3 regions of the Streptomyces sp. NPDC058469 genome follow, and region 2 is predicted to be linked to each of the others. Evidence: riboswitches for the same ligand, from Rfam matches in the RefSeq annotation. Region 2 holds a riboswitch; each other region holds the start of a gene.

Region 1 (7,083 bases), on a different contig from region 2:
AACGCCACCGCACTCATCACGGCGGCCGCGGCGACCGAGTACCAGCACTACGTGAAGGTCCGCGAGGAACTGCGCCAGCCGGCGTCGTCCACCCCGTCGGCCGTCCGCGAGTCCGGCTCCGCGGAGCCGGACGGCGTGGGCGCGATGGGGCTCGCCACCACCCTGGGGGAGGCGGCCGAGGGTGCGGGCGCCATCGCCGTCGCCGCCGTCCTCACTCCCGTCCTCGCCGGCACGGCCGCGGCGATATTCCTGCTCGTGGGCTACATCCTCAAGATGCTCAGCCCCGAACCGGCGTTCGCCAAGACCATGCTGACCGCCGGATGGGTGTTCGGCGCCATGACCGCCGCGGCGATCCTCGTCGCCATCGTCGGCCTGCTGCTCACCGCTCTGCGCAACAGGCCCTCGCTCGACACCGGCCCCTACGGCGAGTCGGGCGGTGAAGTCGCCCGGGCCAGGGAGGCCTGGCACGACGCCCTCCTGGAACGCGGCATCCTGCCGTTCCTCCAGGAGGCGCTGGCGGCTCCGGGCACGGCGACACTGCGCCGTACGACACCCACGGCACCGAGTCGCATGCCGCACCTCGGCTACGACCGGCCCGGCTTCTCCAGCCCGGACGACGGCCCGGAACCGGGTCACCGCCCGAGCTTCAGCAGCCCGGACTTCAGCAGCCCGGACTTCGGGGGGCCCGAACACCAGCCGGAGTAGCCCCTCGGCTTGCGCCCCCACCCAGGGGAGCGCAAGCCGAACACCCGGTCACGGGATCAGTGGGCCGCAGGTTCACAGGGGCGGCCGTGTGGTGCGCTCGTCGAACAGCGAGTCCCCTCAGAACGCCTTCTCAGGAAGGGCGATGATCGCGATGCTGTCCGGCTGGGCGACAGCCAGTCGATTGCCGTCCGGATGCAGGGCCGCGACGGGCGTCGGGATGTGGGTGATCCCGTAACTCCCCTCCCTGCTCGGCACCTCCACAGTCGGCCACTCCATCATCGACGCCCCCGTCGTGACGTCGATCAGCCGTGGATGCCCGTACAGCGAGACGACCGTGTCACCCCGCGGGATCAGCGTGCCGATGTGGAAGTCGACCCTGTTGCGATGAACCCACCGCTTCTCGGAGAGCGACCACACGCCCAACTGCCGTCGGCCCAGGTCCGCGGCCTCCGCGGTCTCCTCCTCGTCGACGAACTCCTCCCCGGTCGCCACCGCCACGCGGTCACCGTCGAGCCAGCAGGCCGAGATCACCTCGGAACTGTTGCCCGGGTACAAGGACAGCACGCCACGGCCGTCGAGCACCGCGGGGTCCGTCAACGCCCGGTCCAGGTCGAAGACTTCGACGATCCCGTACGGATGCCACACCCAGCCCGCCGACAACAGGTGGGTCCCACCCGGAGACACCGCCGGCCGCGAGTGGAAGACGTCGTTCCGAGTACGGTCGCCGCCGGTGAGCCGTTCGCCCGTTTCCGCGTCCTCGATCTCAAGGACGTCGTACTCGTCCGGGCAGTGGACCAGTACCTCACGGCCGTCCCACAGCACCCCGAGGGCGACGGGATAGTCGAAGTCCTCGGCGTGGTCGTTATCGCGCTCCAGCTCACGGACCGGCCGATCGCCTTCGAGCAACAGCGCCTCGGTGCCCCGCTCGTCGTAGACCACGGTGAAGCGGCCGGACGGAGAGCTGACGCTCCGGTCGAAGGAAAACCCATGATCGACCGAGACGTGGCGCTCCACACGATCAGGACCCCACCGCCGGCCACCCACGACATCGACCAGATCATCGCCGTCCCACGCCAGCGACTGTGCCTCGTCCGTCACCTGCAGAAGAATTACGGTCTCCATCACTCCCCCTGGTCCCCAACGCAACAGCGCTGCCCCAAAGGCACTCAACCCCCCGGAACAGCGCCAATCTACGGGCGTCAGTCCGCGATGGGGAGTGTTTCGCGTGCCGTACGCCTCGCGGTCGAGGCGGTACAGCCGGGGGTGAACCCGTAGTTCGTACGGGGGCCAGGTGCACCCCTCATGCGGAGGGCAGTCCCATCCCCTCGCGCCGGCAGATCCGGTTGGCTGGTGATCGTCGCTGATCGGGAACCGGAGCACCGGGGGATACGAACATGCAGATGCCGTCGTCGAAGAAGGCCGGTGCCACCGTGCTGGCAGCAACGCTGCTCGCGCTGGGCTCACCCCTGGCCGCGACCGCCGTCACCGCCACTGCCCCAGCCACCGCTACCGCCACCGCCGGGCACACGGCGCCGAGGCCGTCGTCCTACACCGAGCACACACTTCAGCAGGACCTCGCAGCCGTACGGAAAGTCGGCGGCGGGGATGTGAACGTGCTGGCCAGGGTCGACGGACCGAAGGGCCCGCCGCTCATGGCCCGCATCGGCACCCGGACCGCCGACTCCACGGCCCCTATCCCCTGGAACGCCCACTTCCGCGTGGCCAGCACGACGAAGACGTTCGTGGCGACCGTGGTCCTGCAACTCGTGGCGGAGAAGCGGCTGTCGCTCGACGACTCCGTCGAACACTGGCTGCCGGGGGTCGTCTCGGGCAACGGCAACGACGGCGGCCGCATCACCGTCCGCGACCTGCTCCGCCAGACCAGCGGCCTGTACGACTACATCGACGACCCGGCGATCCAGGACGGGCTGATCAACCACTTCGACGAGAACCGCTACGACATCACCCCCACGGCCGACCTGGTCGCGGTGGCGATGAAGCACCGGCCGGTGTTCGTACCGCAGCCGGGCGAGCCCACCCGCTGGGCGTACTCCAACACCAACTACCTGTTGGCCGGGATGATCGCCGAGAAGGCCGGCGGCACGAGCTGGCAGGACCTGGTCGCACACCGGGTGATCGCGAAACTGGGACTGCGCAACACCTCCATCCCCGGGCTCGACCCGTTCCTGCCCGATCCACACGTGAACGCGTACCTGACGACCGCCGACGGCAAGCGTCTCGACGTCACCGACCACAGCCTCCAGCACACCGCGGACTCCGGCGTGGTGAGCACCACCGCCGACCTGAACACCTTCTTCCGCGCCCTGGCCGACGGCAGGTTGCTCCCCGCCGAGGAGTGGCGCGAGATGCGGCAGACCGTCGAGCGGACCGACGACCCGGAGGACGTGGCCGAGATGCCCGAAGGAACCTACGGCCTCGGCCTGCGCAAGATCCCGCTCTCCTGCGGCGGTTTCTACTACACCCACGAGGGCGACGGCGCGGGCGTCAACACCCGCCCCGCGGTGAGCGCGGACGGCAGGCGCGCGGTGACGGTCTCCATCACGACCACCACCGCACCGCCGGACCTGGCCGCACTCAACCGCGCGACAGGCACCCTCGTCGACCATGCCCTGTGCCTCAGGCCTGCCGAGGGTCCGTCGAAGAGCTAGCCGGTCGTCGTCAGTCGGCGATCGGCAGATACACCCGGTTGCCCGCCGCCGCGAACTCCTTCGACTTCTGCTCCATCCCGACCTCGATCTCCTCCCGACTCCCGCCGTGCTCACGGCGGATGTCGTGGGAGATCTTCATCGAGCAGAACTTCGGCCCGCACATCGAACAGAAGTGCGCCGTCTTGGCCGGCTCCGCCGGAAGCGTCTCGTCGTGGAACTCCCGTGCCGTGTCCGGGTCGAGGGCCAGGTTGAACTGGTCCTCCCAGCGGAACTCGAAGCGGGCGTCGGACAGCGCGTCGTCCCACTCCTGCGCACCGGGGTGCCCCTTGGCGAGGTCGGCTGCGTGGGCGGCGATCTTGTAGGTGATGACGCCGGTCTTGACGTCGTCACGATTGGGCAGGCCCAAGTGCTCCTTGGGCGTGACATAGCAGAGCATGGCCGTGCCCCACCAGGCGATCATCGCGGCACCGATGCCGGAGGTGATGTGGTCGTACGCCGGCGCGACGTCCGTCGTCAGCGGGCCGAGCGTATAGAACGGAGCTTCATCACAGATCTCCTGCTGAAGGTCGATGTTCTCCTTGATCTTGTGCATCGGGACATGTCCCGGGCCCTCGATCATGGTCTGAACATTGAAACGCTTCGCGATCGTGTTGAGTTCCCCGAGCGTCCGCAACTCCGCGAACTGCGCCTCGTCGTTGGCGTCCGCGATCGAACCCGGCCGCAGGCCGTCGCCGAGCGAGTACGTGACGTCGTAGGCGGCGAGGATCTCGCACAGTTCCTCGAAGTTCTCGTACAGGAACGATTCCTTGTGGTGCGCGAGGCACCACGCCGCCATGATCGAGCCGCCGCGCGAGACGATGCCCGTCTTGCGGTTCGCCGTCAGCGGTACGAACGGCAGCCGCACGCCCGCGTGGACGGTCATGTAGTCCACGCCCTGTTCGGCCTGTTCGACGACCGTGTCCTTGTAGATCTCCCAGGTCAGCTCCTCGGCGCGGCCGTCGACCTTTTCGAGTGCCTGGTAGAGCGGCACCGTTCCGATGGGGACGGGGGAGTTGCGCAGCACCCACTCGCGGGTGGTGTGGATGTTGCGGCCGGTGGACAGGTCCATGACCGTGTCGGCGCCCCAGTGGGTCGCCCAGGTCATCTTCTCGACCTCCTCCTCGATGGAGGAAGTGACCGCGGAATTGCCGATGTTGGCGTTGACCTTCACCAGGAACCGCTTGCCGATGATCATCGGCTCGATCTCGGGATGGTTGACGTTGACCGGCAGCACCGCCCGCCCGGCCGCGATCTCCTCCCGGACCACCTCAGGCGAAACGTTCTCCCGTACGGCCACGAACTCCATCTCGGGCGTGATCTCACCCCGTCGCGCATAGGCGAGTTGCGTGACCGCGACGCCGTCCCGCCCGCGCCGCGGCTGACGCGGCCGCCCAGGGAACACCGCGTCGAGATTGCGCAGTCCACCGCGCGGCGAGGTGTGCTTGATGCCGTCGTCCTCGGGGCGGAGGGGCCGGCCCGCATACTCCTCGGTGTCACCGCGCGCGATGATCCAGTTCTCCCGCAGCGGCGCCAGCCCCCTGCGGACATCAGTGTCGACGAGCGGATCGGTGTACGGGCCGGAGGTGTCGTACAGCGTCACGGACTGCCCGTTGGTGAGGTGCACCTGACGGACCGGCACCCGCAGATCGGGGCGCGAGCCCGCGACGTACCCCTTGTGCCAGCCGATGGACTTCCCGGCCTCCGTGGGCTGTTCGGCCCGTGCGGACTTCTCGCCCGGAATGGGCTGTTCGTCCTGGCTGGAGGCAGGCGTGCGTGCGTCCTTGTTGGTCATGAGACCTACTCCCTACGCCGGCATTACCCGGTAACAGGTTCGGCGGTCGACGCAGCGGCTTCCGTCAGCCGATGTTTCATGTGAAACATCACTCGATTCAGGTGACGTTTCCCGTGAAACATCGCAGAGACGAAGGTCAGCGCCCTCTCAGCCCGGTGCTCCGAGCTCCCGCGTGTGCAAAGGTGCCTCCACGCTAGCGTCATAAGTGGCGCGGTGAACAGTGGGCCTCCGGCGTTCTTGCGATGATCGGGCGGTGACCACGACACAGCAGCCCCCGTACCCGCCGACCGGGCCGCCGCATGGCCACGACCAGGGAACCGGCGACGACCACGGTTCCGGTTCCGGGCACGACCACGGATCGGGTGGGGACGGTGGTCACGGTTCCGGTGCGGACGGTGGTCACGGTTCCGGTGGAGGCGGCGGCCACGGTCATTCGCACAGCCATGGCCCCGCCGCCCCCGTCTCCCGGCATCTGCGGAAGGTCATCGCGGCGATCCTGATCCCGTTCACGGTGGCGGTCGTGGTCGGCATGGTGGTGCTCTGGCCCGGCGGCGCCCCGTCGCACAAGCGCACCGGGGTCGGCTTCGACCGGCAGACACAGCAGGCGACGGTCACCAAGGTCGTCAGCGTGAGCTGCGCGTCGGTGAACGCCTCGGGCGGGGGCTCGACCGGGGACACCTCTACCGCCGAGGGCTCCTCGGCGGCGCAGGAGGCGGGCGGCACCTGCAAGAAAGCCACGGTCACGGTCGGCACCGGCAAGGACAAGGGCCGTACGTTCACGGAGATCGTGCAGCCCGACCAGTCACGGCAGTTGCATCAGGGCGAGAAGGTCGTGGTCGCGTACGAGCCCTCGGCGCCCAGGGATCTGCAGTACTCCGTCACCGATGTGAACCGTAAGTTCCCGATGGCGCTGCTCGCCGGGATCTTCGCGCTGGCCGTCGTGGTGGTGGGCCGGCTGCGCGGTGTCATGGCGCTGGTCGCGCTGGCCATCAGCTTCATGATCCTGAACTTCTTCATCCTGCCCGCGATCCTGCACGGCTCGAACCCGCTGATCGTGGCCGTGGTCGGTTCGAGCGCCATCATGCTGATCGCCCTCTACATGTGCCACGGCCTGTCGGCCCGTACGTCGGTGGCGGTGCTCGGCACGCTGATGTCGCTGGTGCTGATCGGCGTCCTGGGCTCGGTGTTCATCGGCTGGGCCGCGCTGACCGGGAACACGGACGACAACACGGGCCTGATCCACGGGCTGTACCCCTCGATCGACATGAGCGGTCTGCTGCTCGCCGGCGTCATCATCGGTTCGCTCGGTGTGCTCGACGATGTGACGGTCACGCAGACGTCGGCGGTCTGGGAACTGCACGAGGCCAACCCGTCGATGGGCTGGCGCGGGCTGTACCGCGCCGGCATCCGCATCGGCCGCGACCACATCGCCTCCGTCGTCAACACGCTCGTCCTCGCCTACGCGGGCGCGGCCCTGCCCCTGTTGCTGCTCTTCTCCATCGCGCAGAGCAGCGTGGGCGCGGTCGCCAACAGCGAGTTGGTCGCCGAGGAGATCGTGCGCACGCTGGTGGGTTCGATCGGCCTGGTCGCATCGGTACCGGTCACCACGGCCCTCGCGGCCCTGGTGGTCTCGGCGGACCGTCCGGGACCCGAGGCGGTTCCGGCAGGTGCGACTACGGCGGGTGCGGCCACGGCGGCGCCGAGTGCCAAGCCCGCTGCGGCGCGCGGCGGGAAGGGCCGTCGCCGCAAGCACTGAGACGCCGCAAGCACTGAGACGCCGCAAGCACTGCGGTGGGCGGCGAGAACCGCCGTACGGAGCCGAGGAGAAGCGTTACTGCGGATCTCCGGGCCCCGCAGGACTTCAAGCTGACACCGGAC
Region 2 (7,083 bases):
GGATTGCGCGGGCCGCGGGGACCGGGAGGTCGCCCTGGCCCAGGTGCAGTACGTCGGCACGGGCGGCGTGGGCGACGTCCGCGCGGTCGTTGACCGCGAGGAGCTTCCCGTGCCGGGCGCAGGCGTCGGCGAACACCTGGAGGTGCTCCAGCTCCTCGGCGGCCTCCATGCCCTTGTCGCGCAGCTGCACGATGTCGACCCCGGCGGCCAGGACCGCGTCCAGGAACTCCGCGAGGTCACCCTGGCGTCTGCGGGCGTCCGTGCAGAGGTAGACCCGGGCGTCGGCGAGCGCTGCGCGCGCGGTGACGGCGGCGGTGTCGGGCATGCGTGTGTCCCCCGTTGTCAGTGCGTGGTGGTGTCGTGTGCGGGCCGCGGCCGAGCGTCGCCGCGGCCCGTACACCCTTCGGTCGTGCGGGTCAGACGGCGAGCGCCTGGGCGCGGCGCTTCACCTCCGTGCCGCGATTCTCGCTCAGGGCCTGCGCGGGGGTGCCGGGCAGGCTGGGGTCGGGGGTGAAGAGCCATTCCAGCATCTCTTCGTCGGAGAAGCCGTCGTCCCGCAGGAGCGTCAGGGTCCCGGTGAGGCCCTTGACGACCTTCTGCTCGGCCCCGTCGATGAAGGCGGCGGGGACGTGCAGCGCGCGGTTCTCACCACGGCGTACGGCGATGACTTGGCCGTCCTTGACCAGCTGTCGCACGCGTGTCACCTCGACATCGAGCACCTCTGCGATGTCGGGCAGCGTGAGCCAGGCGGGGACGAGAGCATCGATCTTTGCGTCAATCTCGGTCACGTAAACAGCGTGCCATCCCGGACTGACAGTCGGAAGTCGGGCCGGTCCGACCCGGGGGGACGAACTAGGCGATAGCCGCCTTCATCGGGAGAGAAGCATCCGTCAGCAGCTCGGGATTCATGAGGGTCGCCGACTCGATCAGACGGCGGCCCTGGGCCAGGTCACGGGGGCGGCCGACCGCCAGGAGGGCCACCAGACGGTCCCCGTGCAGCCAGCAGACGCTCCACGCCGGGGTGGCCGGGTCGCCGCGCCACAGGGTGGTGTCGGCGGACGCGTGGTGGCCGGCGTACTGGACGAAACGGCCGAACTGCTCCGACCAGAAGTACGGCACCGGGTCGTACACCGCCGGGCTCTCCCCGACGATGTTCGCGGCGACCGTGCGCGGCCCCTGGAGGGCGTTGTCCCAGTGGTGGACCAGAAGTCGCTCGCCGTACCTCCGCGAAGGGAAGGAGGCGCAGTCGCCGACCGCGTACACGTCCGGCACCGAGGTGCGCAGCCCGTCGTCGGCGAGGACCTCTCGGTGCGCGCCCAGTTCGATGCCGGAGCCCGTCAGCCAGGCGGTGGCGGGGCGGGCGCCGATGCCGACCACGACGGCGCCCGCGGGCAGCCGTGAGCCGTCGTCGAGGACCACCACGCCGGGCTCGACGTGCGCCACGCGTGCGTGCGTCCGCAGCGAGGCTCCGGCGGCGGCGTACCAGGCGGCCATCGGCGCGGCCACCTCGGCGGGCAGCGCGCCCGCGAGCGGCCGGTCGGCGGCCTCTACGACGGTCACCGCGCAGCCCGCCTCGCGTGCGGCCGTGGCGAACTCGGCGCCGATCCAGCCCGCGCCGACGACCACGATGTCGTGCTGCCGAGCGAGCACCGGCCGCAGCCGCTCGGCGTCGTCCAGGGTGCGCAGCAGATGCACACCGGGGATGCCGTCGGCGCCCGGCAGCCGGATCGGTTCGGCACCGGTCGCGAGGACGAGGACGTCGTAGGGCACCGGGCCCTCGGCGGTGTCCAGTTCGTGGTCGGCGGGGCGCACGCCCACCACCTCGCGCCCGAGCTGCACTTCGATGCCGAGCGCCTCGAAGTCGACGTCGAAGGCGGAGCCCTCGGCCTTGCCGAGCAGCACGGCCTTGGACAGCGGGGGCCGGTCGTACGGCTGATGGGGTTCCGCGCCGATCAGCGTGACGGTGCCGGTGAAGCCCTGTTCCCGCAGGGCGACCGCGGTCTGCACCCCGGCCATGCCCGCGCCGACGACGACCACGCGCCGCCCTGCCACCGTGCCCTGGTCCCGCGTCTGCTCGCTCACTCGATCACCATAGACACCTGACAATTTGTCAGGCAGTGGGCGCGTCAGGTGACCTGTTCCACAGCGCTGGTCCCGTTTCCCGCCCGGGACTCCCACTCCCAGGTCTCATCGAGGCGGATGCGGCCGTCGGGCAACTCGACCACATCGGACACGCAGTGCCCGGATGACGTCGTCCCGTCCGTCCCCAACTGCACGTACCGGAAGTCGAGTCGGTCCCCCGCGCGCGTGCCGACGAGACGCCCGCGTACGACGTCACCGCCCGCGTACTCGGCCCAGATCCGGCCGTCCTCCTCGTGGTACGCGAACCGGGTGCGGGTGCCGACCTGACCTGGGGCCTGGTCCACGACCGGGGCGAGGACGAGACCGTCGAGCGAGCGGGCCATGGACGAAGGCTCCCTTACTGACACACGGGGCACGGGCTAGGGTGGCCGAGTAAAGCACTCGCGGGAGTCCGGACGCACCGGGCTGAGAGGGAGGCTGGCGGCCTCCGACCGTACGAACCTGATCCGGGTCATGCCGGCGAAGGGAGGGGCTGGACGCCCATGCCTACACGTACGTCAGACGTCCTCGTCGTCGGGGGCGGGATCATCGGCCTGGTCACGGCCTGGCGCGCGGCGCAACGCGGGTTCGCCACGGCCGTCGTGGACCCCGAGCCGGGTGGCGGGGCCGCCCAGGTGGCCGCCGGGATGCTGGCCGCCGTCACCGAACTGCACTACGGCGAACAGACCCTGCTCGCCCTGAACCTCGCCTCGGCGCAGCGCTACCCGGACTTCGCGGCCGAGCTGACCGACCTCACCGGCCTCGGCCTCGGCTACCGCCGCTGCGGCACGCTCGCCGTCGCCCTGGACGCCGACGACCGCGCCCATCTGCGCGAACTGCACGCCCTGCAGCACCGGTCGGGCCTGGACTCCGAGTGGCTGTCGGGGCGCGAGTGCCGGCGCCTGGAGCCGATGCTCGCGCCGGGCGTGCGCGGCGGGCTCAGGGTCGACGGGGACCATCAGGTCGACCCGCGGCGGCTGGCGCACGCGCTGGTGGCGGCCTGCGAGCGCGCCGGGGTCGTGTTCCACCGGACGTGGGCCGAGCGGCTCACGGTCGAGCGGGACCGCGCCACGGGGGTCGTCACGCGCGAGGGCGAGGCGCTGGGTGCGGGCCAGGTGGTCCTCGCGGGCGGCAGCCTCAGCGGGCGGCTGACGGGGGTCCCGGAGGACGTGCTGCCGCCCGTACGGCCCGTGAAGGGGCAGGTGCTGCGGCTGACGGTGCCGGAGCGGTACGCGCCGTTCCTGAGCCGGACCGTACGGGCCGTGGTGCGCGGCAGCCAGGTCTATCTGGTGCCGCGCGAGAACGGCGAGCTGGTCGTCGGCGCGACCAGCGAGGAACTGGGCTGGGATACGACCGTGACAGCCGGCGGTGTCTACGAACTGCTGCGCGACGCCCACGAGTTGGTCCCCGGGATCACCGAACTGCCGCTCACCGAGACCCGGGCCGGACTGCGCCCCGGCTCCCCCGACAACGCGCCGCTGCTCGGCCCGACCGCACTGCCGGGACTGCTGCTGGCCACCGGGCACTACCGCAATGGCGTGCTGCTCACCCCGGTCACCGGCGACGCCCTGGCACACGCCCTGGCCACCGGTGAACTCCCGGACGAGGCACGCCCGTTCACCCCGAAGCGGTTCGCCCGCACGGAACTCGTGGAGCAGCCCGCATGAACATCTCCGTCAACGGCGATCACCAGGAGATCGCTCCCGGCACGCCCCTCGACGTGCTCGTCCGGTCCCTCACCCCGGCCCCCTCCGGTGTGGCCGCCGCCCTCAACGAAACCGTCGTCCCGCGCGCGGAGTGGCCGTCGACGCCCCTCTCCGAGGGAGACCGCGTCGAGGTCCTCACCGCCGTCCAAGGAGGCTGACCCATGGCCGACGACCCCTTCGTCCTCGGTGGTACGTCCTTCACGTCCCGGCTGATCATGGGCACCGGCGGTGCGCCCAGCCTCGACGTCCTGGAGCGCGCGCTGGTGGCCTCCGGTACAGAGCTCACAACGGTCGCGATGCGGCGCGTGGACGCTTCCGTGCACGGCTCGGTGCTGTCCGTCCTGGAACGGCTGGGCATCCGGGTGCTGCCCAACACGGCGGGCTGCTTCACGGCGGGCGAGGCCGTGCTGACGGCCCGGCTGGCGCGAGAAGCACTGGGGACGGCACTGGTCAAACTTGAAGTGATCGCGGACGAGCGCACGTTGCTGCCCGACCCGATCGAACTCCTCGACGCCGCCGAGACCCTGGTCGACGACGGCTTCACGGTGTTGCCGTACACGAACGACGATCCCGTGCTGGCGCGGAAGCTGGAGGACGTCGGGTGTGCGGCGATCATGCCGCTCGGGTCGCCGATCGGTTCCGGACTCGGTATCCGCAACCCGCACAACTTCCAGCTGATCACCGAGCACGCGCGCGTGCCGGTGATCCTGGACGCGGGGGCCGGTACGGCGTCCGACGCCGCGTTCGCGATGGAGCTGGGGTGCGCGGGTGTGATGCTTGCCTCAGCGGTGACGCGGGCGCAGGAACCGGTACTGATGGCGTCCGCGATGCGCGGCGCCGTGGAGGCGGGGCGGCTGGCCCGGCTGGCGGGGCGTATCCCCCGTAGGCACTTCGCCGAGGCGTCCTCCCCGACAACCGGCGTGGCCCGCCTGGACCCGGAACGCCCCGCCTTCTGATCTCCCACGCACGCACCACCCGCCAAGCCGCGCAGATCGGCCTCGGACACCCGTTCCACCATGAGGTATCCGTCACAGCTCGGCTGCAGTACCGCCCCGATACTGGCCGAAAAGGCGGTGCTGTCAGCGTCGGCTCGTACACTCACCTGCGTGGATACGACCCTTCATGACCCTCTCGTCGGGCAGCTGCTCGACGGCCGGTATCGCGTCGACGCGCGGATCGCCGTCGGCGGGATGGCCACGGTCTACCGGGCCGTGGACACCCGCCTGGACCGGGTTCTCGCGCTCAAGGTGATGCACCCGACGCTGGCGGCCGACGCCCACTTCGTCGACCGGTTCATCCGCGAGGCCAAGTCCGTGGCGCGGCTGGCGCATCCGAACGTGGTGCAGGTCTTCGACCAGGGCGCCGACCGGTCGTACGTTTATCTGGCCATGGAGTACGTCGCCGGCTGCACCCTGCGGGACGTGCTGCGCGAGCGCGGGGCGCTGCAGCCTCGGGCCGCGCTGGACATCCTGGAGCCGGTGCTGGCCGCGCTCGGCGCCGCGCACCGGGCCGGGTTCGTGCACCGGGACATGAAGCCGGAGAACGTGCTCATAGGGGACGACGGCCGGGTCAAGGTCGCCGACTTCGGGCTGGTCAGGTCCGTGGACACGGTCACCAGCACCACGGGGTCCGTGCTCGGCACGGTGTCGTACCTCGCGCCGGAGCAGATCGAGGGCACCACCGCCGACCCCCGGGTCGACGTGTACGCGTGCGGTGTCGTCCTGTACGAGATGCTCACCGGCCAGAAGCCGCACGACGGGGACTCCGCCGCGATCGTGCTCTACAAGCATCTGCACGAGGACGTCCCGCCGCCCTCGGCGCTCGTGCCGGGGCTGGCGTACGAGCTGGACGAGCTGGTCGCCACCGCCACCGCGCGAACCCCGGACCTGCGGCCCTACGACGCGGTCGCGCTGTTCGGTCTGGTCCGCGAGGCGCGGTCGGGGCTGAGCGCCGGGCAGTTGGACGCGGTGCCGCCGCAGGCGCTGGCCTCGGAGCATCCCAACGCCGAGAACCGTACGAGTGTGATCCCGCGCTCGCTGACCGTGCCGCGTCCGCTGCCCGTCAACGAGGACGACGAGCCCGGTGACCCGTTCAACCGGACCAGCCGGTTCGAGAGCGGGCCGCCCATGCCGCCCCAGCGGCGCTCCGCGCGGCGGCCCCGGCGCGGGCTGCTGGCGATCGTCGCCGCCCTGCTGCTGATCCTCGGGGTCGGGGCGGGCGTCTGGTACATCAACTCCGGCCAGTTCACCAAGGTCCCGCCGCTGCTGGCGAAGACCGAGGCGCAGGCGAGGGAGCGGCTGAAGGGCGCCGGTCTCGACGTCAAGAAGGTCGACCACACGTACAGCGACACCGTGAAGCGCGGCACCGTCATCAGCACCGACCCGGTGTCCGGCGCCCGCATCCGGGACAACGACTCGGTGGCCCTGACCATCTCGGACGGCCCGGAGACCGTGAAGGTGCCCGACCTGACGGGCTACAGCCTGGACAAGGCCCAGACCCTGCTGAAGACGGACGGGCTCGCGGCCGGCATGGTCACCAAGGAGTTCAGCGACGACGTCCCCAAGGGCTTCGTGATCAGCACGGACCCGGAGGCGGGCACCAAGCGCCACGCCGGCTCGGCAATAGCCCTGACCGTCAGCAAGGGCAGCGCGATCGACGTGCCCGACGTCACCGGCGAGAACCTGGACGAAGCGAAGTCCGACCTCCAGGAGGCCGGCCTCAAGGTGACGGTGTCCGCCACCGAGGTCACCTCGGAGTACGACGCGGGCCAGGTCGCCCAGCAGACCCCGGCCGGCGACAGTCAGGCCGCCGACGGCGACACGGTGACGCTGACGCTGTCCAAGGGCCCTGAGATGGTCGAGGTCCCGAGCGTGGTCGGCGCGAGCGTCGACGCCGCGACGAAGCTTCTTGAGCAGTCCGGCTTCAAGGTCAAGGAGGACCGGGGCCTGCTCGGCCTGTTCGGCGACACCGTGAAGGGCCAGTCCGTGGACGCGGGCGAGCAGGCCGCCAAGGGGTCGACGATCACGATCACCATCCGGTGACGGGGGCGGCACGCGCGCGTGACACCCTGGACGGGTGAGCAGCAAGCCCCCCTCCCCCGCCTCTCGGTTCCCTTCCCGCAACCCCGTCGGCGGCCATGTGCCCGTAGCCGGCGGCCTCCACTCCGTGGGCCTGTCCTACGCCCGTGAGCTGGCCGCCGAGACCGTGCAGGTCTTCGTCGCCAACCCGCGAGGCTGGGCCACGCCGGTCGGGAACC
Region 3 (7,083 bases), on a different contig from region 2:
CCTCGTCGGCGGGCAACAGCCGTACCCCTGCGGGGCGCACGAGGAGTGTGCGGGTGCCCTGGGGGGCGTCCTCGGGGACCGGGACCTTGCCCCAGGGGGTGTCGGCGGCCTCTCCGGCGACCGTGGCCTCGACCACGTTGTCGAAGCCGAGGAAGCGGGCCACGAACTCGTCGGCGGGGTGCTGCCAGACCTCAAGTGGCGTCCCGGACTGGGCGATCCGCCCGTCCCGCATCACCACGACCCGGTCGGCCAGCGCGAACGCCTCGCCCTGGTCGTGCGTGACCGCGAGCACGGTCGTGCCCAACGTGCCGAAGAGTTCCCGGAGTTCGACGACCAGCCGCTCCCGCAGTGACCGGTCGAGCTGCCCGAGCGGCTCGTCGAGCATGAGGAGACGCGGCCGAGGTGCGAGGGCCCGGGCCAGCGCCACCCGCTGCTGCTCACCGCCGGACAGCCCCGCCACGGCACGGCGGGCCGCACCCGGCAGGCCTACGAGGTCGAGCAACTCGCCCACCTGCGCGTCCTGTTGTCTCTTCGACGCCCCGTGCATGCGCAGCCCGAAGGCGACGTTGCCGGCGACGTCACGCTGCGGGAACAGCTGGTGGTCCTGGAACATCAGACCCACCCCCCGCTTGTGCGCGGGCACGCCCGACTGGTCCCGGTCGTCGAGCAACACCCGGCCCGAGTCCAGGGGTTGGAGCCCGGCCACCGCCCGCAGCAGCGTCGACTTGCCGCTGCCACTGGGCCCGAGCACACACACGATCTCGTGCTCTACGACTCCGAGGTCGACGGCGTCCAGCACGGGCCGCCCGCCGAACCGCACGGTCGCGCCCTCAAGGCTCAGCAGCGGCCTGTTCGGCGACATGTTCGGCGGCATCTAGAACTCCCCGGTCCGATCGGTACGCAGCCGCTCAAGCACCAGCAGGGCCACCGCGCACACCACCATCAGAATCGTCGAAAGGGCCATCGCCTGGCCGTAGTTGAGATCACCGGGCCGGGACAGCAGCCGGGCCACGGCAACCGGCAGCGTCGGGTTGTCGGGCCGCGCGATGAACACCGTCGCCCCGAACTCGCCCAGCGAGACCGCGAACGCGAACCCGGCGGCGATCAGCAACGCCCGCCGCACCAACGGCAGATCGACCTCGCGCCAGACCCGCCACGGCGACGCCCCGAGCACGGCCGCCGCCTCCCTGAGCCGCCCGTCCACCGCCCGCAGCACGGGCAGCATGGTCCGTACGACGAAGGGAACGCCCACCAGCGCCTGCGCGAGCGGCACCAGGATCCATGAACTCCGCAGATCCAGCGGGGGCTTGTCGAGCGAGATCAGGAACCCGAAGCCGACCGTCACCGCCGACACCCCGAGCGGCAGCATCAGCAGCGCGTCGAAGCCCCGCACCAGCCGCCCGGCGTCGCGCCGGGTGAGGGCCGCGGCGGCGAGTCCGCCGATCACCACGGCGATGGCGGTGGCGGTGGCGGCGTACTCCAGCGAGTTGCCGATCGCGGCGATCGGCGGGACCAGGAAGGTGCCGCCGTCCTCGCTCGTCAGCGCCCGGTAGTAGCCGAAGTCCGGTGTGTCGAGCGACCGTTGGACCAGTACGGCGAGCGGCAGCAGAAGCAGCAGGAGGACGGAGACGAGGACTCCGGCCAGCAGGGTCCACTGGCCGGCCCCGCGCGGGCGCCGTGCGGTCACCGACGGGTCCACGAGCCGTAGGGCGCTCTCCCGCCGTCGTACCGTCCAGGCGTGCACGGCGAGGATCGCGCCCACAGCGACGAACTGGACGATCGTCAGCACGGCCGCCGTGGACAGGTCGAAGACCTCGGAGGTCTGGCGGTAGATCTCCACTTCGAGGGTCGAGAAGGTCGGGCCGCCGAGGATCTGCACCACGCCGAAGGACGTGAAGGTGAAGAGGAAGACCATCAGCGCGGCGGCGGCCACGGCGGGCCCGAGCGCGGGCAGCGTCACCTTCCGCCAGGCCCGCAGCCGGGAGGCGCCGAGCATCCGCGCCGCCTCCTCCTGGCGCGGGTCGAGCTGTGCCCAGAGGCCGCCCACCGTCCGTACGACGACCGCGTAGTTGAAGAAGACGTGCGCGAGCAGGATGGCCCACACGGTGGTGTCCAGCCGTACGCCCCACAGGTCGTCGAGGAGTCCGCCCCGGCCGACGAGGGCGAGGAAGGCCGTACCGACGACGACCGTCGGCAGCACGAAGGGGACCGTCACGACGGCCCGCAGGACGTGTCGGCCCGGGAAGTCGAAGCGCGCGAAGACATACGCGCCGGGGAGCGCGATCAGCAGCGTGAGCGCGGTGGACGCGAGCGCCTGCCAGGTGGTGAACCACAGGACGTGCCGGATGTCGGACTGCGCCAGCACATCCCGGATACGGCCCAACTGCCAGGCGCCGTCGACCTTGAGGCCGCGCGCGACGATCGCGGCGACGGGGTAGGCGAAGAACACCGCGAAGAACGCGACGGGCACGGCCATGAGCCCGAGCCGCGTGGCGTTCCCCTTACGGGCCTTCCGCGTCTTCGGCGGGGCTACTTCAGTACGAGCGAGGTCCACGACTTGACCCACTGGTCCCGGTTGGCGGCGATCTTCGCGGGGGCCATGGTCTCGGGGTCCGAGGCCTGGCGGCCGTACTTCACGAACTCCTGCGGCACCTGGGCGCCTTCGCGCACCGGGTAGACGAACATGTTGAGAGGCATGTCCTCCTGGAACTCCTTGGTGAGCAGGAAGTCGAGGAACGCCTTGCCGCCCTTGGTGTTCTTGGCGTTGCTGAGCAGGCCCGCGTACTCGGTCTGCCGGAAGCAGGTGCCGTACGACACCCCGGTCGGGGCGGTGGTCGGCTTCGGGTCGCCGTAGATGACCTCGGCGGGCGGCGAGGAGGCGTACGAGACGACGAGGGGCCGGTCGCCGCCCGCCTTCTTGCCGCCTGCGGAACCGGAGAACTCCTGGTCGTAGGCCTGCTCCCAGCCGTCGACGACCTTCACGCCGTTGGCCTTGAGCTTCTTCCAGTACGCCTGCCAGCCGTCGTCGCCGAACTGCGCGGCGCTGCCGAGCAGGAAGCCGAGGCCGGGTGAGGAGGTGGCGGCGTTCTCGGTGACGAGGAGGTTCTTGTACGCGGGCTTGGCCAGGTCGGCGAAGGAGGCCGGCGGGGTCAGCTTGTGCTTGGTGAAGTAGGCCTTGTCGTAGTTGACGCAGATGTCGCCGGTGTCGATGGGCGTGACCCGGTGCTTGGTCTGGTCGACGCGGTACTCGGGCTTGACGAGAGCGGAGCCCTTCGCGTCGTAGGACTGGAAGAGGCCGTTGTCGAGCGCGCGGGAGAGCAGGGTGTTGTCGACGCCGAAGAAGACGTCGCCCTGGGGGTTGTCCTTGGTCAGGATCGCCTTGTTGACGGCCTGGCCGGCGTCGCCGTCCTTGAGGACCTTGACGGTGTAGCCGGACTGCTTCTCGAAGTCCTTGAGGACGCTCTTCGAGACGGCCCACGAGTCGTGGCTGACCAGGGTGACGGTCTTGGAGTCGCCGCCGCTGCCGCTGTCGGACGAGCCGCACGCGGACAGCGTGAGCAGGCCGAACCCGACGGCCGCGGCCACGAAGGTCTTGGTGTGCACGGTTGTTTTCCTCCTGGGGTGTCCAGGAAGAGACGCGGCCCTGCCCGGGACGTCGGAGAATTCCGGCGGCTCCCGGGCAGGGCGCAACAGCAAGAGTGGTGACCGAACTTCCTACCCAGAATGACCTGGGCGAGGTTCAGAGGGTCTGCGGACAATCCCGCACTCTCAGCGCTGTGGCGCTCCCCTGTCGGAATATGAAGATGTACCTACGCGAACAGGTTACCGCTCGGTGGCGGCGAGCTGGCCGCACGCTCCGTCGATCTCCTGGCCCCGGGTGTCCCGGACGGTGACCGGCACCCCGTGGGCCGCGATGGCCTCGACGAACGCCTTCTCGTCCTCGGGACGGGAGGCGGTCCACTTCGAGCCCGGCGTCGGGTTCAGCGGGATGAGGTTGACGTGCACGGGCTTGCCCTTGAGGAGGCGGCCGAGCCGGTCGCCGCGCCACGCCTGGTCGTTGATGTCGCGGATCAGCGCGTACTCGATGGACAGCCGGCGCCCCGACTTCGCCGCGTACTCCCAGCCCGCGTCGAGGACCTCGCGCACCTTCCACCGCGTGTTCACGGGGACCAGGGTGTCGCGCAGGTCGTCGTCAGGGGCGTGCAGCGAGATCGCGAGCCGGCACTTGAAGCCCTCGTCGGAGAACCGGTGGATCGCGGGGACCAGTCCGACCGTCGAGACGGTGATCCCGCGCTGCGAGAGGCCCAGGCCGTCCGGCTCCGGGTCGGTGAGGGCCCGGATGGACTGGGCGACCCGCTTGTAGTTGGCGAGGGGTTCGCCCATGCCCATGAAGACGATGTTGGACAGCCGCGCGGGGCCGCCGGGGATCTCGCCGTCGCGCAGGGCACGCATGCCGTCGACGATCTGGTGCACGATCTCGCCGGTGGACAGATTGCGGTCGAGGCCGGCCTGTCCGGTCGCGCAGAACGGGCAGTTCATCCCGCAGCCCGCCTGCGAGCTGATGCACATGGTGACCCGGTCCGGGTATCGCATCAGCACGGACTCGACGAGCGTCCCGTCGAACAGCCGCCACAGCGTCTTGCGGGTGGTCTCCTGGTCGGTCGACTGATGCCGTACGACGGTCATCAGCTCAGGAAGCAGCGCCTCCTGCAGCTTGGCGCGCGAACCGGCGGGGATGTCGGTCCACTCCGCCGGGTCGTGCGCGAGCCGCGCGAAGTAGTGCTGCGAGAGCTGCTTGGCGCGAAACGGCTTCTCCCCGATCGCGGCGACGACTTCCTTGCGCTCGGCGGGCGTGAGATCGGCAAGGTGCCGCGGCGGCTTCTGGGCTGCGCGGGGGGCGACGAATGTGAGTTCTCCGGGCTTAGGCATGGCTGTACCAGTGTCGCAGACATACGAAGAGGGACTCGCCGCCCTGTGGACAACGAGCCCCTCACCCATAAAACCGCAGGTCAGCGGTTCAGTAGGTCGGCTGGTTTTTCAGCCGGAGCCCACGAACAGCACCAGCAACAGCCACACCACCGGCGCCGTGGGCAGCAAGGAGTCGAGCCGGTCCATGATGCCGCCGTGCCCCGGCAGCAGCGTGCCCATGTCCTTGATGCCCAGGTCGCGCTTGATCATGGACTCGCCGAGGTCGCCCAGCGTGGCACTGGCCGCGACCGCGAGGCCGAGGACGAGGCCCTGCCACCAGCTGCCGTCGTCGATCAGGAACTGCATGCACAGCGCGCCCGCCACCATCGCGAAGGACACCGCCCCGAACAGGCCCTCGCGGGTCTTTCCGGGGCTGATGCGCGGGGCGAGCTTGTGCGTGCCGAAGCGCCAGCCGACGGCGTAGGCGCCCGTGTCGCTGACCACGGTCAGCAGCAGGAACGTCATGACCCGCCAGGCACCGTCGTCGGCGGTGAGCATCAGGGCGACGAACGTGGCCAGGAACGGCACGTAGAACGCCGCGAAGACGCCCGCCGTGACGTCCTTGAGGTAGCCCTCAGGCGGTTCCGTCATCCGCCATACGAGGACGGCGAGTGCCGTGAGAGCCATGGCGACCCAGGCGCCTTCGGGGCCCCGGACGTATCCGGCGACGACCATCGCCGCGCCGCCGACCGCGAGGGGCACGAGGGGCGCCTTGATGCCCTTGCGCTCCTGCAGCCGCGAGGTCAGCTCCCACAGACCCACGACGACGGCGACCGCAATCACGCCGATGAACACGGCCTTGACGACGAACAGGGACGCGATGATGACCGCACCGAGTCCGACACCGACCCCTATGGCCGCACCCAGGTCCCGGCCCGCGCTCTTCTTCTGCGGGGCGGGCGCCGGTGGCGGGGCATCGGGCATGGGCTCCGGATTCTGCGGCACCGCCCCGTAGGGCTGCGCCTGCGGCGTGTCAGAGGGCTGCGTCCGCGGGTCGTACGGCTGCGACTGCCGCACGTCGTACGGCGGTTGCTGCGTCTCGTCGCGGAACAAGGGGCCGCTCAGCCGAGCGGCCCCCCGATCGTCATCCTGGTGTCCGCCGTATGCGGGCTCGTCGGGCACGATGGGCATGGGGCGAGTCTGCTGCGCCTCAGGCGCATCGTACGTGGGACCCGCCGGGGCAGCCCCCTGGACAGGCCCCTGGTCGGACGGCCCCCAGTACCCGGCTTGTGGCGGTGCCCCCCAGGAAGAGTCGTTCATCAGACCTCGAGCAGCTCCGCTTCCTTGTGCTTGAGGAGTTCGTCCACCTGGGCGACGTACTTCGCCGTGGTGTCGTCGAGCTCCTTCTCCGCACGACGGACCTCGTCCTCGCCGGACTCCTTGTCCTTGACGAGCTTGTCCAGCGCGTCCTTGGCCTTGCGGCGGACGGCGCGGATGGACACCTTGGAGTCCTCGGCCTTGGCCCGGGCGACCTTGATGTAGTCCTTGCGGCGCTCCTCGGTCAGCTCGGGGAACGTCACACGGATGATGTTGCCGTCGTTGCTGGGGTTGACGCCCAGGTCCGAGTCGCGGATCGCCTGCTCGATGTTCCGCAGCGCGGTCTTGTCGAACGGGGTCACCACGGCCATCCGCGGCTCCGGTACGGAGAACGAGGCCAGCTGGTTGATCGGCGTCAGCGCGCCGTAGTAGTCGGCCACGATCTTGTTGAACATCGCCGGGTGCGCACGGCCGGTGCGGATCGCGGCGAAGTCCTCCTTGGCGACCACGACGGCCTTCTCCATCTTCTCCTCGGCCTCGAGGAGGGTCTCTTCGATCACCACTTGCTCCTGCGTGTCTTGAGTAGGCCCGGCTGCTGTGCTGTGTCGGCGTCGGCGGCCGGCTGCGTCGCGTCTTCTTCCTGCACGGTTCCCGACCGGCAGGACATTGTCCATCCCCCGGTCAGGGTCATCAGCCCTGGCTGCCTTGGTCACCCACAAGCGTGCCGATCTTCTCACCCTTGACGGCGCGGGCGATATTGCCCTCCGCCAGAAGCTCGAAGACCAGGATCGGAAGCTTGTTGTCGCGGCACAGCGTGATGGCGGTCATGTCCGCGACCTTCAGGTCCTGGGTGATGAC

What was found. A riboswitch is a leader RNA that binds a small molecule or an ion and turns the genes downstream of it on or off. The one in region 2 is predicted to bind thiamine pyrophosphate.
Region 1: linked by a shared signal. The riboswitch ahead of thiC (phosphomethylpyrimidine synthase ThiC) and the one ahead of thiO (glycine oxidase ThiO) in region 2 are both predicted to bind thiamine pyrophosphate.
Region 3: linked by a shared signal. The riboswitch ahead of ACFWP5_RS34290 (thiamine ABC transporter substrate binding subunit) and the one ahead of thiO (glycine oxidase ThiO) in region 2 are both predicted to bind thiamine pyrophosphate.

Annotation. Positions count from the first base shown of each region.
Region 1 covers NZ_JBHXME010000015.1:59,328-66,410, forward strand. The annotation lists gene ACFWP5_RS10765 (hypothetical protein) at 1-705, shown strand, start outside; gene ACFWP5_RS10770 (hypothetical protein) at 823-1,827, opposite strand; gene ACFWP5_RS10775 (serine hydrolase domain-containing protein) at 2,100-3,374, shown strand; gene thiC (phosphomethylpyrimidine synthase ThiC) at 3,385-5,205, opposite strand; TPP riboswitch at 5,198-5,387, opposite strand; gene ACFWP5_RS10785 (YibE/F family protein) at 5,459-6,961, shown strand.
Region 2 covers NZ_JBHXME010000156.1:4,882-11,964, forward strand. The annotation lists gene thiE (thiamine phosphate synthase) at 1-325, opposite strand, end outside; gene ACFWP5_RS41855 (Rv2175c family DNA-binding protein) at 417-788, opposite strand; gene ACFWP5_RS41860 (NAD(P)/FAD-dependent oxidoreductase) at 853-2,082, opposite strand; gene ACFWP5_RS41865 (hypothetical protein) at 2,127-2,465, opposite strand; TPP riboswitch at 2,516-2,627, shown strand; gene thiO (glycine oxidase ThiO) at 2,625-3,788, shown strand; gene thiS (sulfur carrier protein ThiS) at 3,785-3,985, shown strand; gene ACFWP5_RS41880 (thiazole synthase) at 3,989-4,783, shown strand; gene pknB (Stk1 family PASTA domain-containing Ser/Thr kinase) at 4,934-6,868, shown strand; gene ACFWP5_RS41890 (deoxyribonuclease IV) at 6,903-7,083, shown strand, end outside.
Region 3 covers NZ_JBHXME010000104.1:3,521-10,603, forward strand. The annotation lists gene ACFWP5_RS34280 (ABC transporter ATP-binding protein) at 1-874, opposite strand, end outside; gene ACFWP5_RS34285 (ABC transporter permease) at 875-2,476, opposite strand; gene ACFWP5_RS34290 (thiamine ABC transporter substrate binding subunit) at 2,530-3,603, opposite strand; TPP riboswitch at 3,694-3,799, opposite strand; gene rlmN (23S rRNA (adenine(2503)-C(2))-methyltransferase RlmN) at 3,823-4,929, opposite strand; gene ACFWP5_RS34300 (phosphatidate cytidylyltransferase) at 5,038-6,228, opposite strand; gene frr (ribosome recycling factor) at 6,228-6,785, opposite strand; gene pyrH (UMP kinase) at 6,916-7,083, opposite strand, start outside.